2 regions of the Actinoplanes sp. G11-F43 genome follow, and region 1 is predicted to be linked to the other one. Evidence: predicted binding sites of a transcription regulator. Region 1 holds the regulator's gene; the other holds the start of a gene.
The links. The regulator HrcA, encoded in region 1, represses chaperone genes, less so after heat shock. The targets are predictions, from matches to a motif close to GGTTNGCACNCTCNNNNNGAGNGTGCNAACC.

Region 1 (7,793 bases):
TGCTCAGCACCGACGACCTGGGCCGGATCCTGGACGGCATCGACCGGACGTGGGGGCTGGCCCCCGGTGCCGAGGTGACCACCGAGGCCAACCCGGAGTCGGTCGACCCGGCGTACCTGCGGCGGCTGCGCCGGGCCGGCTTCACCCGGATCTCGCTCGGCATGCAGTCCACCGCGCCGAACGTGCTGCGCGTGCTGGACCGCAAACACACCGCGGGCCGGGCGCCACAGGCCGCGATCGAAGCCCGGGAGGCCGGGTTCGAGCACGTCAACCTGGATCTGATCTACGGCACGCCGGGTGAGTCGGCGGACGACTTCGCCGGATCGCTGCGAGCCGTGGTGGACGCCGGAGTGGACCACGTGAGCGCGTACGCGCTGATCGTCGAGGACGGCACCCGGATGGCCGGCCGGATGCGGCGGGGTGAGCTGCCCTTCCCGGAGGACGACGTGGCCGCCGACCGCTACCTGGCCGCCGAGGCGGCCCTCACCGAGGCCGGATTCGAGTGGTACGAGGTGTCCAACTGGGCCCGCGGCGACGACGCCCGATGCCGGCACAACATGCTCTACTGGACCGGCGCCGACTGGTGGGGGCTCGGGCCGGGCGCGCACAGCCACGTCGGCGGGGTGCGCTGGTGGAACGTCAAGCACCCGTCGGCGTACGCCAGACGCCTCGCCGCCGGCACCTCACCCGGCCAAGGGCGCGAACTGCTCGGCGACGACGACCGGCACATGGAGGACGTGATGCTCCGGGTCCGGCTGCGGGAGGGCATCCCGCTGAGCCGGGTGGACGCCACGGGTGCCGCGCGGGCGCTGGCGGACGGGCTGCTGGAGCCGGGACCGTACCAGGACGGGCGTCTCGTGCTCACGCTGCGCGGCCGCCTGCTCGCCGACGCGGTCATCCGTGACGTGCTCTGATCACTTGATGAAGGTATAGGTCATCGGGTAGTTGTACGGCTCGTTGTTCAGCGCCTTGATCCCCGCGATCACGCCGAAGATGGTCGACACCAGCCAGGCCGCGCCGGTGACCAGCAGGCCCAGCCCGGCACAGATGATCAGCACGTAACCGATCACGCCCACGATGGTCCAGACCAGCTGGAAGTTCAGCGCTTTGAGTGATTCGGCTCGCACGATCGGGGACTGGTTGCCGCGGGCCAGATATGCCACCAGCGGCGGGATCCAGCCGAGGAACACCCCACCGAAGAAGGCCGCGGCCGCCCCGCCGAAGTGCGCCACGAGCACCCAGGTGCGCTCCTCGGCGGAGGCGGGTGGGCCGTACTGGGGCGGTCCGTAGTGCTGCTGGGCGTAGGGATCGCCGTACGGCGGAGGCGGCGGATATCCCCCGGCGCCGGACGTGGGCGGCGGGTATCCGCCGGCGCCGGAGGTGGGCGGCGGGGTGTACGGCGGCGGTGGCGGATAGCCTCCCGGCGCGTTGTACGGAGCGGTCGGATCGTCGTCCGGCGGGCGGGGCGGCTCAGTCATGAAACACACGCTAGGACCCCGGTTCGAACCGGTCGAGGGCGGTGCCACCTCAAGATCTGAGCCCGCTACGTACTTTCGATCATCGCATTGCCGCCGCCGGGGACGTAGACTGGCACTCTATTAGCGGGAGTGCCAACGGAGGGAGGGGTCATATGAGTCTGGATGACCGCAAGCTCGAGGTGCTCCGGGCGATCGTCGAGGACTATGTCGAGACCCAGGAGCCGGTCGGCAGCAAAGCCCTGGTGGACCGGCACAAGCTCGGCGTCTCTCCGGCCACCGTCCGCAACGACATGGCGGTGCTGGAGGAGGAGGGCTTCATCCGGCAGCCGCACACCAGCGCCGGCCGGGTGCCCACCGACGCTGGTTACCGCCTGTTCGTCGACCGCCTGACCCGGATCAAACCGCTCAGCCCGGCCGAGCGCCGCGCCATCGAGCGGTTCATGGTCGGCGCCGTCGACCTGGATGACGTGGTGCACCGCACGGTGCGCCTGCTGGCCCAGCTCACCCGCCAGGTCGCCGTGGTGCAGTATCCCAGTCTGTCCCGCTCCGCCGTGCGCCATCTGGAGATCGTGCCGATGTCCACGACCCGGCTCACACTCGTGATGATCACCGACACCGGCCGGGTCGAGCAGCGCCTGGTCGAGATGCCCGGCCCGGTGCAGGACGGCGACGTGTGGGAGCTGCGCCGCCGGGTCAACGAGAAATTGGCCGGTCAGCGGCTCGCCGACACCCCACCCCTGGTGCAGAAACTGGTGGAGGACTGCGACCCCGAGCGCCGTGCCGCGATGACCTGCCTGGCCTCGGTGCTCCTGGAGACACTCGTCGAGCGGAGTGAGGAGCGCCTCGCCCTCGCGGGGACGGCAAACTTGACACGAGGCGGTGTGCTGGACTTCCAGGGCACACTGCGGCCGGTCCTCGAAGCCCTCGAGGAGGAGGTCATCCTGCTGAAACTCATCGGCGATCTGGAGCCCCGCACCACACGGGTCCTGATCGGCGACGAGAATCAGATCGACAACCTGCGGTCGGCGTCCGTGGTGAGCAGTGGCTACGGCCCGGGTACCACTATCGTCGGGGGGCTCGGCGTGCTGGGCCCCACCCGGATGGACTACCCCGGCACTATCGCTACCGTTCGTGCAGTGGCACGCTACGTTGGCGACCTGTTGGCACAGAATTGACGGATTCGCGCAGACATTGAGGACTCCAAACCCCGTGGCCAAGGACTATTACGGAATTCTCGGTGTGAGCCGGGAGGCAACCGACGACGAGATCAAGCGCGCCTACCGCAAACTCGCTCGGCAGTACCACCCGGACGTCAACCCGGATCCCGAGGCGCACGACAAGTTCAAAGAGATCAACGCGGCGTACGAGGTGCTCTCCGACGAGCAGAAACGGCAGATAGTCGACCTCGGCGGTGACCCGCTCGCGCCCGGTGGTGGCATGCCCGGCGGCGCCGGTGGAGCCGGACCGTTCGTCGGTTTCCAGGACATCATGGACGCGTTCTTCGGCACGGCCGCCGGCGGTGGCTCCCGAGGCCCGCGCCCGCGCACCCGCCCCGGCGCCGACGCCATCCTGCGTCTCGAACTCGACCTGGTGGAGACCGCTTTCGGCGTCGAGGCGCCGATCACCGTCGACACCGCGGTGCTCTGCACCCAGTGTTCCGGCGCCGGCACCGCGCCCGGCACCCACCTGGCCACCTGTGAGGTCTGCTCCGGCCGGGGCGAGGTCCAGTCGGTGCAGCGCACGTTCCTCGGCCAGGTCGTCTCGTCCCGCCCCTGCCAGAACTGCCAGGGCCACGGCACGACCGTCCCGAACCCGTGCCCGACCTGCGCCGGCGACGGCCGCATCCGCACCCGCCGCTCCCTGACCGTCAAGATCCCGGCAGGCGTCGAGGACGGCATGCGGATCCGCCTGGCCCAGCAGGGCGAGGTCGGCCCCGGCGGCGGCACGGCCGGCGACCTGTACGTGGAGATCCACGAGCGCCCGCACGACGTCTACTCCCGCAAGGGCGACGACCTGCACTGCCGGGTGACACTCCCGATGACCGCCGCCGCCCTCGGCACCCGGATGACCATCAAGACCCTGGACGGCGAAGAGAACATCGAGGTCAAGCCGGGCACCCAGCCGGCCAGCACGCTCCGTATCCGTGGCAAGGGCGTACCCCACCTGCGCGGTCAGGGCCGCGGCGACCTCTTCGTCCACCTGGACGTGAAGACGCCGACCAAACTCACCGCCGACCAGGAACGGATGCTCCGCGAGTTCGCCAAGACACGCGGCGAGGACGTAGCCGAACTGAGCAAGCAGGGCGGCTTCTTCAGCCGCATGCGGGACGCTTTCAACGGTCACTGAGACGCCTTGGGCAGTCACTGAGACGCCTTGCGCGGTCTCTGGGAAGCCTCGTGGTGGTCACTGAGATCGTTCGGCTCGCTACTGACAGGCGCGGCGGCTCCAGTCGCCGCGCCTGCTCGCGAAAAGCGACAAATGTGCGTTAGTGGGCGCGCGTGCGCCGACATCCTGATCCGTTCGTGATCGGCGCTCGTGCCACCCGTCCTGGGTCCCTTCCCGTCGTGGGTTGCTTCCCGTCGTGGGTTGCTTCCCGTCGTGGGTTGCTTCGCGTCTTGGGGCGCTTCCGTCTTGGGTCGCTTCTGTCCTGGATCGTTTCCCACCCTGGGTCGCCTTCCGCCCGATTGAGCCTTCTGCTCGGCGGCCTTGCCCGTTTGCCGTCACTTCCCCGCGCGAGTGTCCGCTCCCTGCTCTCAATCCGGCCGATCTTGGCGGATTTACCACCGTTTGGAGTCTTGTTCTCGGCAGTCTGATCACTTGCGGTCAGTCCCTCACGCGGGCGGCCCGCTCAGTAGAGACCTTGGTGGATTTACCACCGTTTTCGGTGGTAAATCCACCAAGATCGCCAGGGCGGAGGCTGGAAGGCGGACACTCGCGCGAGGAATTGACCGCGAGCGGGCCAGCAGCCGAGAAGAAGACTCTTTCGGGTGGTAAATCCTTCAAGAACTGGGCTGGGCGGTCCGTCTTGGGGGGTTGAGCGCGGGGGAGAACGTTCTGTCTTGAGGGTGTGGCGTGGGGGAGAACGTTCTGTCTTGAGGGTGTGGCGTGGGGGAGAACGTTCTGTCTTGAGGGTGTGGCGTGGGGGAGAACGTTCTGTCTTGGGCGTGGGGCTTGAGGGAGAACGTTCTGTCTTGGGGTGGGGCGTGGGGGAGAACGTTCTGTCTTGGGGTAGGTGGGTGAGGTAGTGAGTGGTCGGTCTGGACCGGCTGACGGGGTCAACGTGGTGCGTCGCTGAGTACACCCGGCGGGCGGGTCCGCGACCCGGCCCGCGAGGGGCGGCGACGGAAGCGGGGCGCTTCGTACGAGGGCGCGGCAGATGGCGGGGCGCTTCGTACGAGGGCGCGGCAGAAGGTGGGGCCCTTCGTGCGGGCTGGGGATCAGATGGGGTGGTCGTGCGGGCGGGGGATCAGTGGGGTGGTCGTACGGGCTTTGCGAGGCGGTGGGGCGGTCGTGTGGGGGTCGACGGGGCCGGGTCGGGGATGGCGGTAGCGTTTCGGGGTGTCCGCGCCGTTGTTCTTGGTTGAGAGTCTTCCCGTCGGCCTGTCGTTTCGGCTGGACGGGCCGGAAGGGCATCATGCCGCCACCGTGCAGCGGCTTCGGGTCGGTGAGGGGTTGATCCTTGCTGACGGGCGTGGTGGCACCGCGCGGGGTGAAGTGACCGCGGTCGGCAAAGGCAGCGTCGACGTGGCGGTGCTCAGCACGGCCGCCGAGCCCGCCCCGGATCCCCGCCTGATCGTCGTTCAGGGCATCGCCAAGGGGGATCGGGGTGAGCTCGCCGTCCAGGCCATGACCGAGGTCGGGGTGGACGAGATCGTGCCGTGGGCGGCGTCCCGGTCGGTGGCGCAGTGGCGGGGTGACCGGGGGTTCAAGGCCCGGGACAAGTGGGCGTCGACTGCTCGGGAGGCGGCCAAGCAGGCCCGCCGTTCGTGGCTGCCGGTGGTCGGTGGCGAGCCGGACTGTTCGACGAAGCAGGTCGCGGCCAGGCTGTCCGGGGTCGCGGCGGCGTTCGTGTTGCACGAGGAGGCCACCGAGCGGTTGAGCGCGGCGGTTCTGCCGTCGACCGGTGCGATCGCCTTGATCGTCGGGCCGGAGGGTGGGATCAGTGACGCCGAGCTGGAGGTCTTCCGGGTGGCCGGCGCGGTTCCGGTGAGGCTGGGGAGTGAGGTGCTGCGCACTTCGACGGCGGGTGTCGCGGCCTTGTCGGTGCTGGCCGCTCGGCTGGGGCGCTGGTGACGAGAGGCGACGGGGGTTCAGGGCCAGTAGAGGACCCGTAGGAAGCCGGTCACGGACACCACGAACAGGGCCGCCGTCAGCGTGGCCCACGGACGCCGCCGGCCGGTGAGGGCCCCGGCGGCCGCGCCCAGGAACAGGGCCGCGATGGCCGCGCTCCAGAACGCCGCCGCGGGCACCCGGGCGGCGCCCCGGCAGCCGGCCGGTGCGGGCATGACCATTGCGCACACCTCGTACCGCGGTATCGCCAGCCACCAGAGGCCCAGCCAGGCCGGGACCGCGACGGCTGCCGCCAGGGCGACGGCGAGCCAGGGCCGCCGGATGGTCATCGGGGGCGCCGGGCGAGCGCGACGTCGGTGAAGACGGTCAGTTCGATGACCCCGCCGTGGGCGTCGATCACCGCGACGGTGTCGTCGATGGCGGCGGTCCGCGCGGTGTCGTCGAGCATCCGGTAGAGCGAGATCGACTCCAGGTATTCGCGGTATCCGGTGGAGGTGAAGGTGAGCGCCGACCGGTATCGCCGGGTGGTGGTCTCGGTGAAGTGTTCCGGCACGTCGGCCATGGTCGGCCACTCGTCGGCGAACATCACCGGCGTCGCGGGTACGGCACTGAGCAGCAGCGAGTGGGGTGTCTGCCCACCCTCGGTGAAGCCGTGCCGGGCGTCGACCGCGGCCAGTTCGGCGTGCAGTCGTTCGTCGGGGATGAGGAAGACGTTCCAGAACGGGGCGAACAGGCCGCCGGGGGCGAGCGCGTCGAAGGCGAGTCGGGTGCGGCGTTCCGCGTCGACCCAATGCCAGGCCTGGGCGCTGATCAGCAGCCGGTAGCCGCGGTCGGGCGGCCACTGTTCGAAGGTGGATTCGACGACCCGGATGCCGGGGACGGTGCGGCGGAGGACGGCGGCCATCCGCGGGTCGGGTTCCAGGCAGGTGAGGTCGGCGCCGTGTGCGGCGAACGCGGCGGTGGCCTTGCCGGTGCCGGCGCCCACTTCGAGCACCGGGCCCGGCCCGGCCATCGCCAGCAGGTCGGTGACCAGCTGTTCCGGATAGCCGGGACGGACCCGGTGGTACTTCTCGGCCTGTTCACCGAAGACCTGACCGCGGACACGTGACGTCATGTCCGCCAATATAGGGCGACGGTCAGACGGTGATGTCGATCGAACGGCGGGGGTCGTCGAGGGCGTGCGCGGCGATCACCGTGTACGGGCCGGGCACGGTCTGCCAGCCGTCGTTCCACACCTGGAAGGCCCGTTCCGGCAGGGGGACGGTCACGCTGACGGTCTCTCCGGGGACCGCTTCGGCGATGGCGAACCCGGCCAGCCAGCGGTCCGGGCGCGGCACCGGTGAGGTGTCGGCGACCGCGTCGGCCCCGGGCAGCGGGTCGGATCCGGCGGACAGGTAGATCTGCACGACCTCCCGGCCGCTGCGCCAGCCGGTGTTGGTGACCGCCACGGTGACTTCGGATCCGGAGTACGCGAGGTGATCGTACGACCAATCGGTGTAGCCCTGACCGGAACCGAACGCGAACAGTGGGCTTTCCGACCACCCGCGGTAGCCGATGAAGATCCCCTCATCGTAACTGAGCGTGCCGTCGACGGGCTGGGTGTCGAGGACCGGGCAGTCCTTCTCCGCGCGTGGCCAGGTGGTCGGCAGGCGCCCGCCGGGCTCGGTGACGCCGAGGAGCACGTCGGCCAGCGCGGCACCGGCCTCCTGCCCGGGGAACCAGGTGAGCAGGATCGCGGCCACCTCGCCGGCCCACGGCAGCAGCACCGGCGAACCGGCGTTGACCACCACGATCGTGCGCGGGTTGACGGCGGCGACCCGGGCGACGAGTTCGTCCTGACGGCCGGGGAGGGCCAGCGACGTACGGTCGAAGCCTTCCGATTCGACCTGCTCGGTGGTGCCGACGACGATCACCGCGACCTCGGACCGGGCGGCCAGCTCGACCGCTTCGGCGATCAGTCCCTCCTCGTCCGGGCCGGGCGGCCGGTGACCGAGCGTGGTGGAGACCGAGTGTGCGGCGCCGGGT
Region 2 (7,793 bases), on a different contig from region 1:
ATCCGTTCGTCGCCGGCGCCGGCCCCGAGCCCGGCCGACGCGCACTTTCGCGGTTCGTATGCGCTGGTCAGGCTGAGGAGACCGGCGCGGGAACACGCTGGTAGGCCGTGATGCCCGGCCGGGTCCGGGGCGTCTACGCCCGCGCACGACCGGTCACCGTGTGCCCGAACCGGGGTGGAGGCGAGTCGCTCGGACGAGGACTCGCGCGACACCCGGCCCTCAACCAGGAAAAGACTCTGAGGCGACAACACGGGCACACGGCCGCGCACCGTGTTCAGCCGACGGCCCAGCGGCGCGAGACGGCCCGGCCGGAAACGCGGTCCCGGTGGGACCGGCCGCGGACACGGAAAAGGGCGGACCGCAAAGCGGCCCGCCCTTTTCAAGACTGGACTCAGAAGTCCATGTCACCGCCGCCCGGGGCGCCGGCCGGGGCCGGGTTCTTCTCGGGCTTGTCGGCCACGACGGCCTCGGTGGTGAGGAACAGCGCGGCGATCGACGCGGCGTTCTGCAGCGCCGAGCGGGTGACCTTGGCCGGGTCGATGATGCCCGCGGCCAGGAGGTCGACGTACTCGCCGGTCGCGGCGTTCAGGCCGTGGCCCGCGTCGAGGTTGCGCACCTTCTCGACCACGACGCCGCCCTCGAGGCCGGCGTTGACGGCGATCTGGCGGAGCGGGGCGTCCAGCGCGACCTTGACGATCTGCGCGCCGGTGGCCTCGTCGCCGGCCAGGTCCAGCTTGTCGAACGCGGTCTTGCCGGCCTGCACCAGCGCGACGCCACCACCGGGCACGATGCCCTCCTCGACGGCCGCCTTCGCGTTGCGAACGGCGTCCTCGATGCGGTGCTTGCGCTCCTTCAGCTCGACCTCGGTGGCCGCGCCGACCTTGATGACCGCGACGCCGCCGGCCAGCTTGGCCAGGCGCTCCTGCAGCTTCTCACGGTCGTAGTCGGAGTCCGAGCGCTCGATCTCGGCGCGGATCTGGTTGACCCGGCCCTGGATCTGCTCGCCGTTGCCGGCACCGTCGACGACGGTGGTCTCGTCCTTGGTGATGACGATCTTGCGGGCCGAGCCGAGCAGCGACAGGTCGGCGGCGTCCAGCTTGAGGCCGACCTCTTCGCTGATGACGGCGCCACCGGTCAGGATGGCGATGTCCTCCAGCATGGCCTTGCGGCGGTCACCGAAGCCGGGGGCCTTGACGGCGACCGACTTGAAGGTGCCACGGACCTTGTTGACGACCAGGGTGGCCAGGGCCTCGCCCTCGACGTCCTCGGCGATGATGACCAGCGGCTTGCCGGACTGCATGACCTTCTCGAGGACCGGCAGCAGGTCCTTGACCGCGGAGATCTTGCTGTTCGCAATGAGGATGTAGGGGTCGTCGAAGACGGCCTCCATGCGCTCGGCGTCGGTCATGAAGTACGCCGAGATGTAGCCCTTGTCGAAGCGCATGCCCTCGGTGAGCTCCAGCTCGAGCCCGAAGGTGTTGCTCTCCTCGACGGTGATGACGCCTTCCTTGCCGACCTTGTCCATGGCCTCGGCGATGATCTCGCCGACCGTGGAGTCACCGGCGGAGATGGAGGCGGTGGAGGCGATCTGCTCCTTGGTCTCCACGTCCTTGGCGAGCTGCGAGAGCGCCTCGGAGACGCTGGCGACGGCAGCCTCGATGCCCCGCTTCAGGCCGAGCGGGTTGGCACCGGCGGCCACGTTGCGGAGGCCCTCACGGACCAGGGCCTGGGCCAGGACGGTCGCGGTCGTCGTGCCGTCACCGGCGACGTCGTCCGTCTTCTTGGCGACCTCCTTGACCAGCTCGGCGCCGATCTTCTCGTACGAGTCCTCGAGCTCGATCTCCTTGGCGATGGACACACCATCGTTGGTGATCGTGGGGGCGCCCCACTTCTTCTCGAGGACGACGTTGCGGCCCTTGGGACCGAGGGTCACCTTGACCGCGTCGGCGAGCTGGTTCATGCCCCGCTCGAGGCCCCGACGAGCCTCCTCGTCGAATGCGATGATCTTGGCCATACGGCGTTGTCCTCCCGGACATCCGCGGTGCCGGGCCTCGTCGGCCCCGCTCTCCGCACTTTGAGGAAGTCTGTGGACGTCACCACCTGGCGATGTGACGTCCTCAGGCCGAGCCGGATAGCCCGCGACGACCGGCTCCGTGCCCCGGCGCCGATGGCAGCACCGTGACCGGAACCCCACCGTCCCGACCTGCTGGCACTCACGAGCCGCGAGTGCCAATCACTTGTTTAGCACTCTCCGATGGCGAGTGCAAGAAACCCCATCCTCCCCCGAAACACGGGAGAGCGGTCCGAGTTTCGGCCGATGATCTTCAAGCGCAGGTCAGCGTGGGTGTCCCGGCCGGGCGGTGGCCTACCTGTGAAGACAATCAGGTTGCCGAGCGCAGGTCCCGGCGGTAGGGATGACGCATGGACAACTGGACCGTGCGCCGGGTCACGCCCGAGGACGCCGGGCGGATGCGCGCACTGCGGCTGGAGATGCTGGCGGACAGTCCGCTCGCCTTCCTGGAGACGCTGGCCCAGGCGGCGGCCCGGCCGCACGAGGGCTACCGGCAACGGATCAAGGAGTCGTCGTACGGGATCTCCACGGCCCAGTTCATCGCCGACCCGGGCGGGCCCCTGATCGGGCACGCCGGCGGGACCGTGGTGCCGGACGAGCCCCGCTGCACGGTGATCTTCGCGGTCTATCTGACGCCGGAGGCCCGGGGTGGCAAGGTGCTCGGCCAGCTGGTGGAGGCGGTGGCCGACTGGTCGGCGGCGGCCGGGCGGGACGAGCTGCTGCTGGAGGTGGTGTGCGGCAACGAGCGGGCGGTCCGGGCGTACGAGAAGCTGGGTTTTGTCGACACCGGGGTCCGGCTGCCGCATCCGACCGTGCCGGTGATGACCGAGCTGCAGATGCGCCGGCGGGTGTGAGATGGCCGGGCGCGGGTGGCATCTGACCCGGACCGCGCTGACCGCGGTGAACGGGACCACCCTGGTCGGGTTGCTGGTCGCCACGGCAACCGGGGCGCGGATCAGGCGTGGGCGGCACGGGGTGCTGATCGCTGAGAACTACCGGTTCCGGTTCCCGGGTGGGACCTGTTTCACGGTCGGCTCGGTGATCGTGACGAAGCGCTCCGCCGAGTGGCTGCTGGCCGAGGACCGGCTCCGGTTGTTCACCCACGAGTGCCGGCACGCGAGCCAGTACGCGTTCCTCGGCCCGTTGTTCTGGCCCGCCTACTGGCTGGCGTGTGGCTGGTCGATCGCACTGACCACGTCGTACGGTGTCCGCAACTGGTTCGAGAAGAACGCCGGCCTGGCCGACGGGGCCTATCCCACCGAGCTGCCGTTGCGGCCGTGGCTGGCGAAAAGATTTGGTCGGGAGGACGGACGCACAGCGCCTCCGGGCCCGTAGGCCATTTGGGTCAGCGCTGGATCGTTGGGTCCCTCGGAGATTGTCGCCAATGTCCAGGTGAGGGGCCTCGTACGGCGTCGCATCCTCCCGCAGAGAGCATCCTGCCCATCCGGAGATCGGAGTGCAAGTCCTCGGAGGAGGGAATCTTCGACAGCCGGCTTAACCGCCGGTGACGGAGAGTTATCCGAGCAGGCCGGCCTCACGAGCGCCCTTGAGGGACGGCTTGATCGTGTGGGTGGGTCCAACCTGGCCGGCCACCGCGTCGAGGGTCTTCAGTCCCTCACCGGTGTTGTAGACGACGGTCTCCTTGGTGGGGTCGAGTTTGCCGCTCGCCACCAGTTTCTTGAGGACCGCGACGGTGGTGCCGCCGGCGGTCTCGGCGAACACGCCGGTGGTCTCGGCGAGCAGCCGGATGCCTTCGCGGATCTCGTCGTCGTTGGCGTAGTCCATCCAGCCGCCGGTGCGCTTGACGGCCTCGATCGCGTACGGCCCGGCGGCGGGGTCGCCGATGTTCAGCGACTTGGCGATGCCGGTCGGCTTGACGGGGGTGATCACGTCGGTGTCGGCGTGCAGGGCGACGGCGATCGGGTTGCAGCCCTCGGACTGGGCGCCGAAGACGGTCCAGCCACCCTCGGGGGCTTCGGCGAGTCCGATCTCGACCAGCTCGCTGAACGCCTTGTCGATCTTGGTGAGCAGCTCGCCGGAGGCCATCGGGATGACCACCTGGGCCGGGATGCGCCAGCCGAGCTGCTCGGCCACCTCGTAGCCGAGCGTCTTGGAGCCCTCGGCGTAGAACGGCCGCACGTTCACGTTGACGAACGCGGTGTCCTCGAACTCGTCGGTCTCCACCAGCTCGCTGCACAGCCGGTTCACGTCGTCGTAGGAGCCCTCGATCGCGACCAGGTCTCCGCCGTACACCGCGGTGGTAATGATCTTGCCCGGTTCCAGATCGGACGGGATGAAGACGATGCTCGGCACCCCGGCGCGGGCGGCGTGCGCGGCCACCGAGTTGGCCAGGTTGCCGGTGGAGGCGCAGGAGAACCGGTTGAAGCCGAGCTCCTTGGCGGCGGTCAGGGCCACCGAGACGACCCGGTCCTTGAACGAGTGGGTCGGGTTCTGCGAGTCGTCCTTGACGAACAGCGGCGCCTGGATGCCGACCGCGGCGGCCAGCGCGGGCGCGGCGACCAGCGGGGTCATGCCGGGGTCCAGGGTCACCCGGGTGTCCGGGTTCTGGCCGGCCGGCAGCAGCGCCGCATACCGCCAGATGTTCTGCGGGCCCGCCTCGATCTGGGCCCGGGTCACCCGCGCGAGCGCCGCCTCGTCGTAGGCGACCTCGAGCGGGCCGAAACACTCGTAACAGGCGTGCTGGGCGGCCAGCGGGTACTCGGCGCCACAGGCACGGCAGATCAGGCCACGAGCCGGCGAGGTGGAGGTGTGCGAGGGTGCGTCAACGACAGACGTCATCAGAGTTTCCTCTCATCTTTCCCCGCGGCGACCTGCCGGAACGGGGACGGAATTAGCACCTGCCACGACGCTGCTCGTCATCGAGCACAGCGTGCGGTGGTTGCCGGGGCTTCGTCGGGCCGTATCCCTCTGCCCCTCTGGATGAGGTATTCAGTTGTTTCCCACACCTTACGACGAGATTCCGCGATCACCGAAGGGTCTTCCCGATGTGTGAGCGACCTCCTTCCAACAGTGCCGTTTTGTCCCTCGCAAGATCCCCCGAAAATCCCTTATTTCGTACGATCAAAGCTCAGTCAAGCAGGAGATCTGAGTCCCGATCAGCCGATATCCCAGTCGCGTGTTGACCGCCAGCATCGGCGCGTTCGCGGCATCGTTGCTGGCGTAGGCGACAGTCACCCCACCGGCCGCCGCCCGGCGCAGCGCGGCCGTCTTGACCAGCATCGCCAGCCCCTGCCCACGATGGTCCGGCACGGTGGCCGTCATGTCCGACCAGACCCGCTCGCCGTCCCGCATGAACAGGGTGAACGCCGCCACCCGGCCGCCGATCACGGCCACCGTGCTGGCGTCCCGGTCCAGCCCCGGCTCGTCCCAGATCTCCTGCCGCCAGGTGTCGTACGGCGACGGCCCGGACGGCACCTCCTCGGGCACGTCACCGGTCGCCGCCACCTCGGCCTCGTACATCGCCTTCTCCGTCACCTCCCGCATCGGCAGCAGCTCGATCCCGGTCCGGAACGCCGGCACCGGCGGGGGCGCCGACAGGTCGAGGGCGGAGAACCGCAGCTCGCGCGGGAGCATCCGGAAGCCGCGCCGTTCGGCGAACCCGGCCGCCTCGGGCAGCACCCGCGCGGCGGCCCGGCGCACCCCGAGCGAGCGCAGGTGGGTGGTGGCCGCGTCGAGCAGCGCGGTGCCGATGCCCCGGCCGCGGTGGTCCGGGTGCACGTGGCACTGGGAGATCTGCCCGAAGTCCGGCTCCTCGGCGCGCTGGTCCCGGGTCGCCGAGACCCACCCGGCCACCACGCCGTCCACCTCGGCGACGAAGCAGGCCGGCTCCTCGGCGATCTGGCGGCGGGTGGACTCCGGGCTGCGCACCAGGTACGGGTAGACGAGCTTGCGCAGGGCGACGACAGCCGGGGCGTCGTCCGGCTGGGCGGGGCGGATCTGGAAGGCCGTCATGACGACCATTCCATCATCGACATGCATGACCCGGCGGCAGGGGACGGCCTGGTGGACCGCCCACGTCTGCCGCCGCGAGCCACAGCGCCTTGCCTACCCGTACAAAATCAAGAAGTGACGTCCTTGCGGGTGAACCGGTAGAAGGCCAGCCCCCAGAAGAGGGTCGCGTAGACGACCGCGGAGATCGCGCCCTTCGCGATGTCCTCACTCTGGACCGGGGTGGAGAGCAGGCCGCGCCAGGCGTCCGCGTAGTGCGTCGGCAGGATGTTGCGGATGTTACCGAGCGCTTCGATCTGGTCCAGGATGCTCGACATGATCCAGAGCATCACGGCGCCGCCGACCGCGCCCAGGGCCGCATCGGTCAGCACCGACAGCAGGAACGCCAGACCGGCCACCACCAGCAGGGTCGTCGCCAGGTAGGCGGCGATGCCGAGCAGTCGCAGAACACCCTCGGCGGGTGGGATCTCGGCGGCGATGGTGCTGCCGAGCGGGGACCAGCCGTAACGCAGCGTGCCGATCAGCAGGCCGGTGCCGACCAGCAGGAACAGTGCCAGCAGCGAGTAGCCGCCGGCCACGATCAGCTTGACGCCGAGCAGCCGGGCCCGGGGCACCGGCACCGCCAGCAGGTAGCGCAGACTGCCCCAGCTGGCCTCGCTGGCCACCGTGTCGCCGAAGAACAGCGCCACCACCACGACCAGCAGGAACCCGGCCGAGACGGCGAGGCCGAAGAGCGCGAAGTTCAGCCCGCCGGAGGTGGCCAGGTCGGCCATGCTGCTGAACGCGCCACCGCCGTCACCGTCGTCGTCATCGCGCTCGGCGCCGCCGAACTCGAAGGCGAGCAGCACGATGATCGGCAGCAGCACCATGAACCCGAGGGCGAGCTGGGTGCGCCGGCGGGACGCCTGCCGGCGGACCTCCGCCCAGATCGGCAGCGTGCGCGAAGCCTTGTAGCCCTCCGCCGCTTCCAGCGTGGTCATCGGTCCCCACTTCCTCGGGAGTTGTCGCCGACCAGGGACAGGAACGCGTCCTCCAGGCGCCGGCGCGGCACCAGACGGTCCACGCCGACACCGGCGGTGACCAGGGACGCGACCACCTCGGAGCGGGCCGTGCCGTTCATCTCCACGATCAGGCTGGAGTCACCCTCGGTCTTCACCGACTTGACACCCAGCTCCTCCAGGACCCGGGTGGCGGCCGGCACGTCGGTGACGTCCAGCTGCACCGACGGGGAGTCGCCGACGATGTCGCTGACCGGGCCGGAAGCCACGATCCGGCCCTTGTTGACCACGACCGCGTGGGTGCAGGTCTGCTCCACCTCGGCCAGCAGGTGGCTGGAGACCAGCACGGCCCGGCCGTCGGTGGCGTACCGCTGGAGCACCCGGCGCATCTCGGCGATCTGCGGCGGGTCCAGGCCGTCCGTCGGCTCGTCCAGCACCAGCAGCTCGGGCAGGCCGAGCATGGCCTGGGCGATGGCCAGACGCTGGCGCATGCCGTGGCTGTATTTACGGGTCTTGCGGTGCACCGACTCGCCCAGGCCGGCGATCTCCAGGGCCTCGGAGAACCGGGCGTCCTCCCACGGGCGGCCGGTAGCCTGCCAGTACGCCTTCAGGTTCTGGTAGCCGCTCAGGTGCGGCAGGAAGCCGGGGCCCTCGACCAGCGCGCCGACCCGGGACAGGATCGGGGCGCCGGAGACCAGGCGGTGGCCGAAGACGTAGATCTCGCCCTGGGTCGGCTGGGTCAGGCCCATCAGCAC

Region 2: a site for HrcA is predicted at 2,205-2,235, ahead of groL (chaperonin GroEL). Genes of this name have one in related genera too.

What each region holds. Positions count from the first base shown of each region.
Region 1 is NZ_JBNZCE010000011.1:53,543-61,335, reverse strand. It holds gene hemW (radical SAM family heme chaperone HemW) at 1-914, shown strand, start outside; gene ACQ0O7_RS12615 (DUF4870 domain-containing protein) at 915-1,478, opposite strand; gene hrcA (heat-inducible transcriptional repressor HrcA) at 1,631-2,653, shown strand; gene dnaJ (molecular chaperone DnaJ) at 2,688-3,824, shown strand; gene ACQ0O7_RS12600 (16S rRNA (uracil(1498)-N(3))-methyltransferase) at 5,037-5,771, shown strand; gene ACQ0O7_RS12595 (hypothetical protein) at 5,789-6,097, opposite strand; gene ACQ0O7_RS12590 (class I SAM-dependent methyltransferase) at 6,094-6,882, opposite strand; gene ACQ0O7_RS12585 (beta-glucosidase family protein) at 6,905-7,793, opposite strand, start outside.
Region 2 is NZ_JBNZCE010000005.1:5,108-12,900, reverse strand. It holds gene groL (chaperonin GroEL) at 392-2,014, opposite strand; gene ACQ0O7_RS05100 (GNAT family N-acetyltransferase) at 2,422-2,925, shown strand; gene ACQ0O7_RS05095 (hypothetical protein) at 2,927-3,406, shown strand; gene thrC (threonine synthase) at 3,587-4,870, opposite strand; SAM riboswitch class I at 4,880-5,018, opposite strand; gene ACQ0O7_RS05085 (GNAT family N-acetyltransferase) at 5,153-6,043, opposite strand; gene ACQ0O7_RS05080 (ABC transporter permease) at 6,151-7,020, opposite strand; gene ACQ0O7_RS05075 (alpha/beta fold hydrolase) at 7,017-7,793, opposite strand, start outside.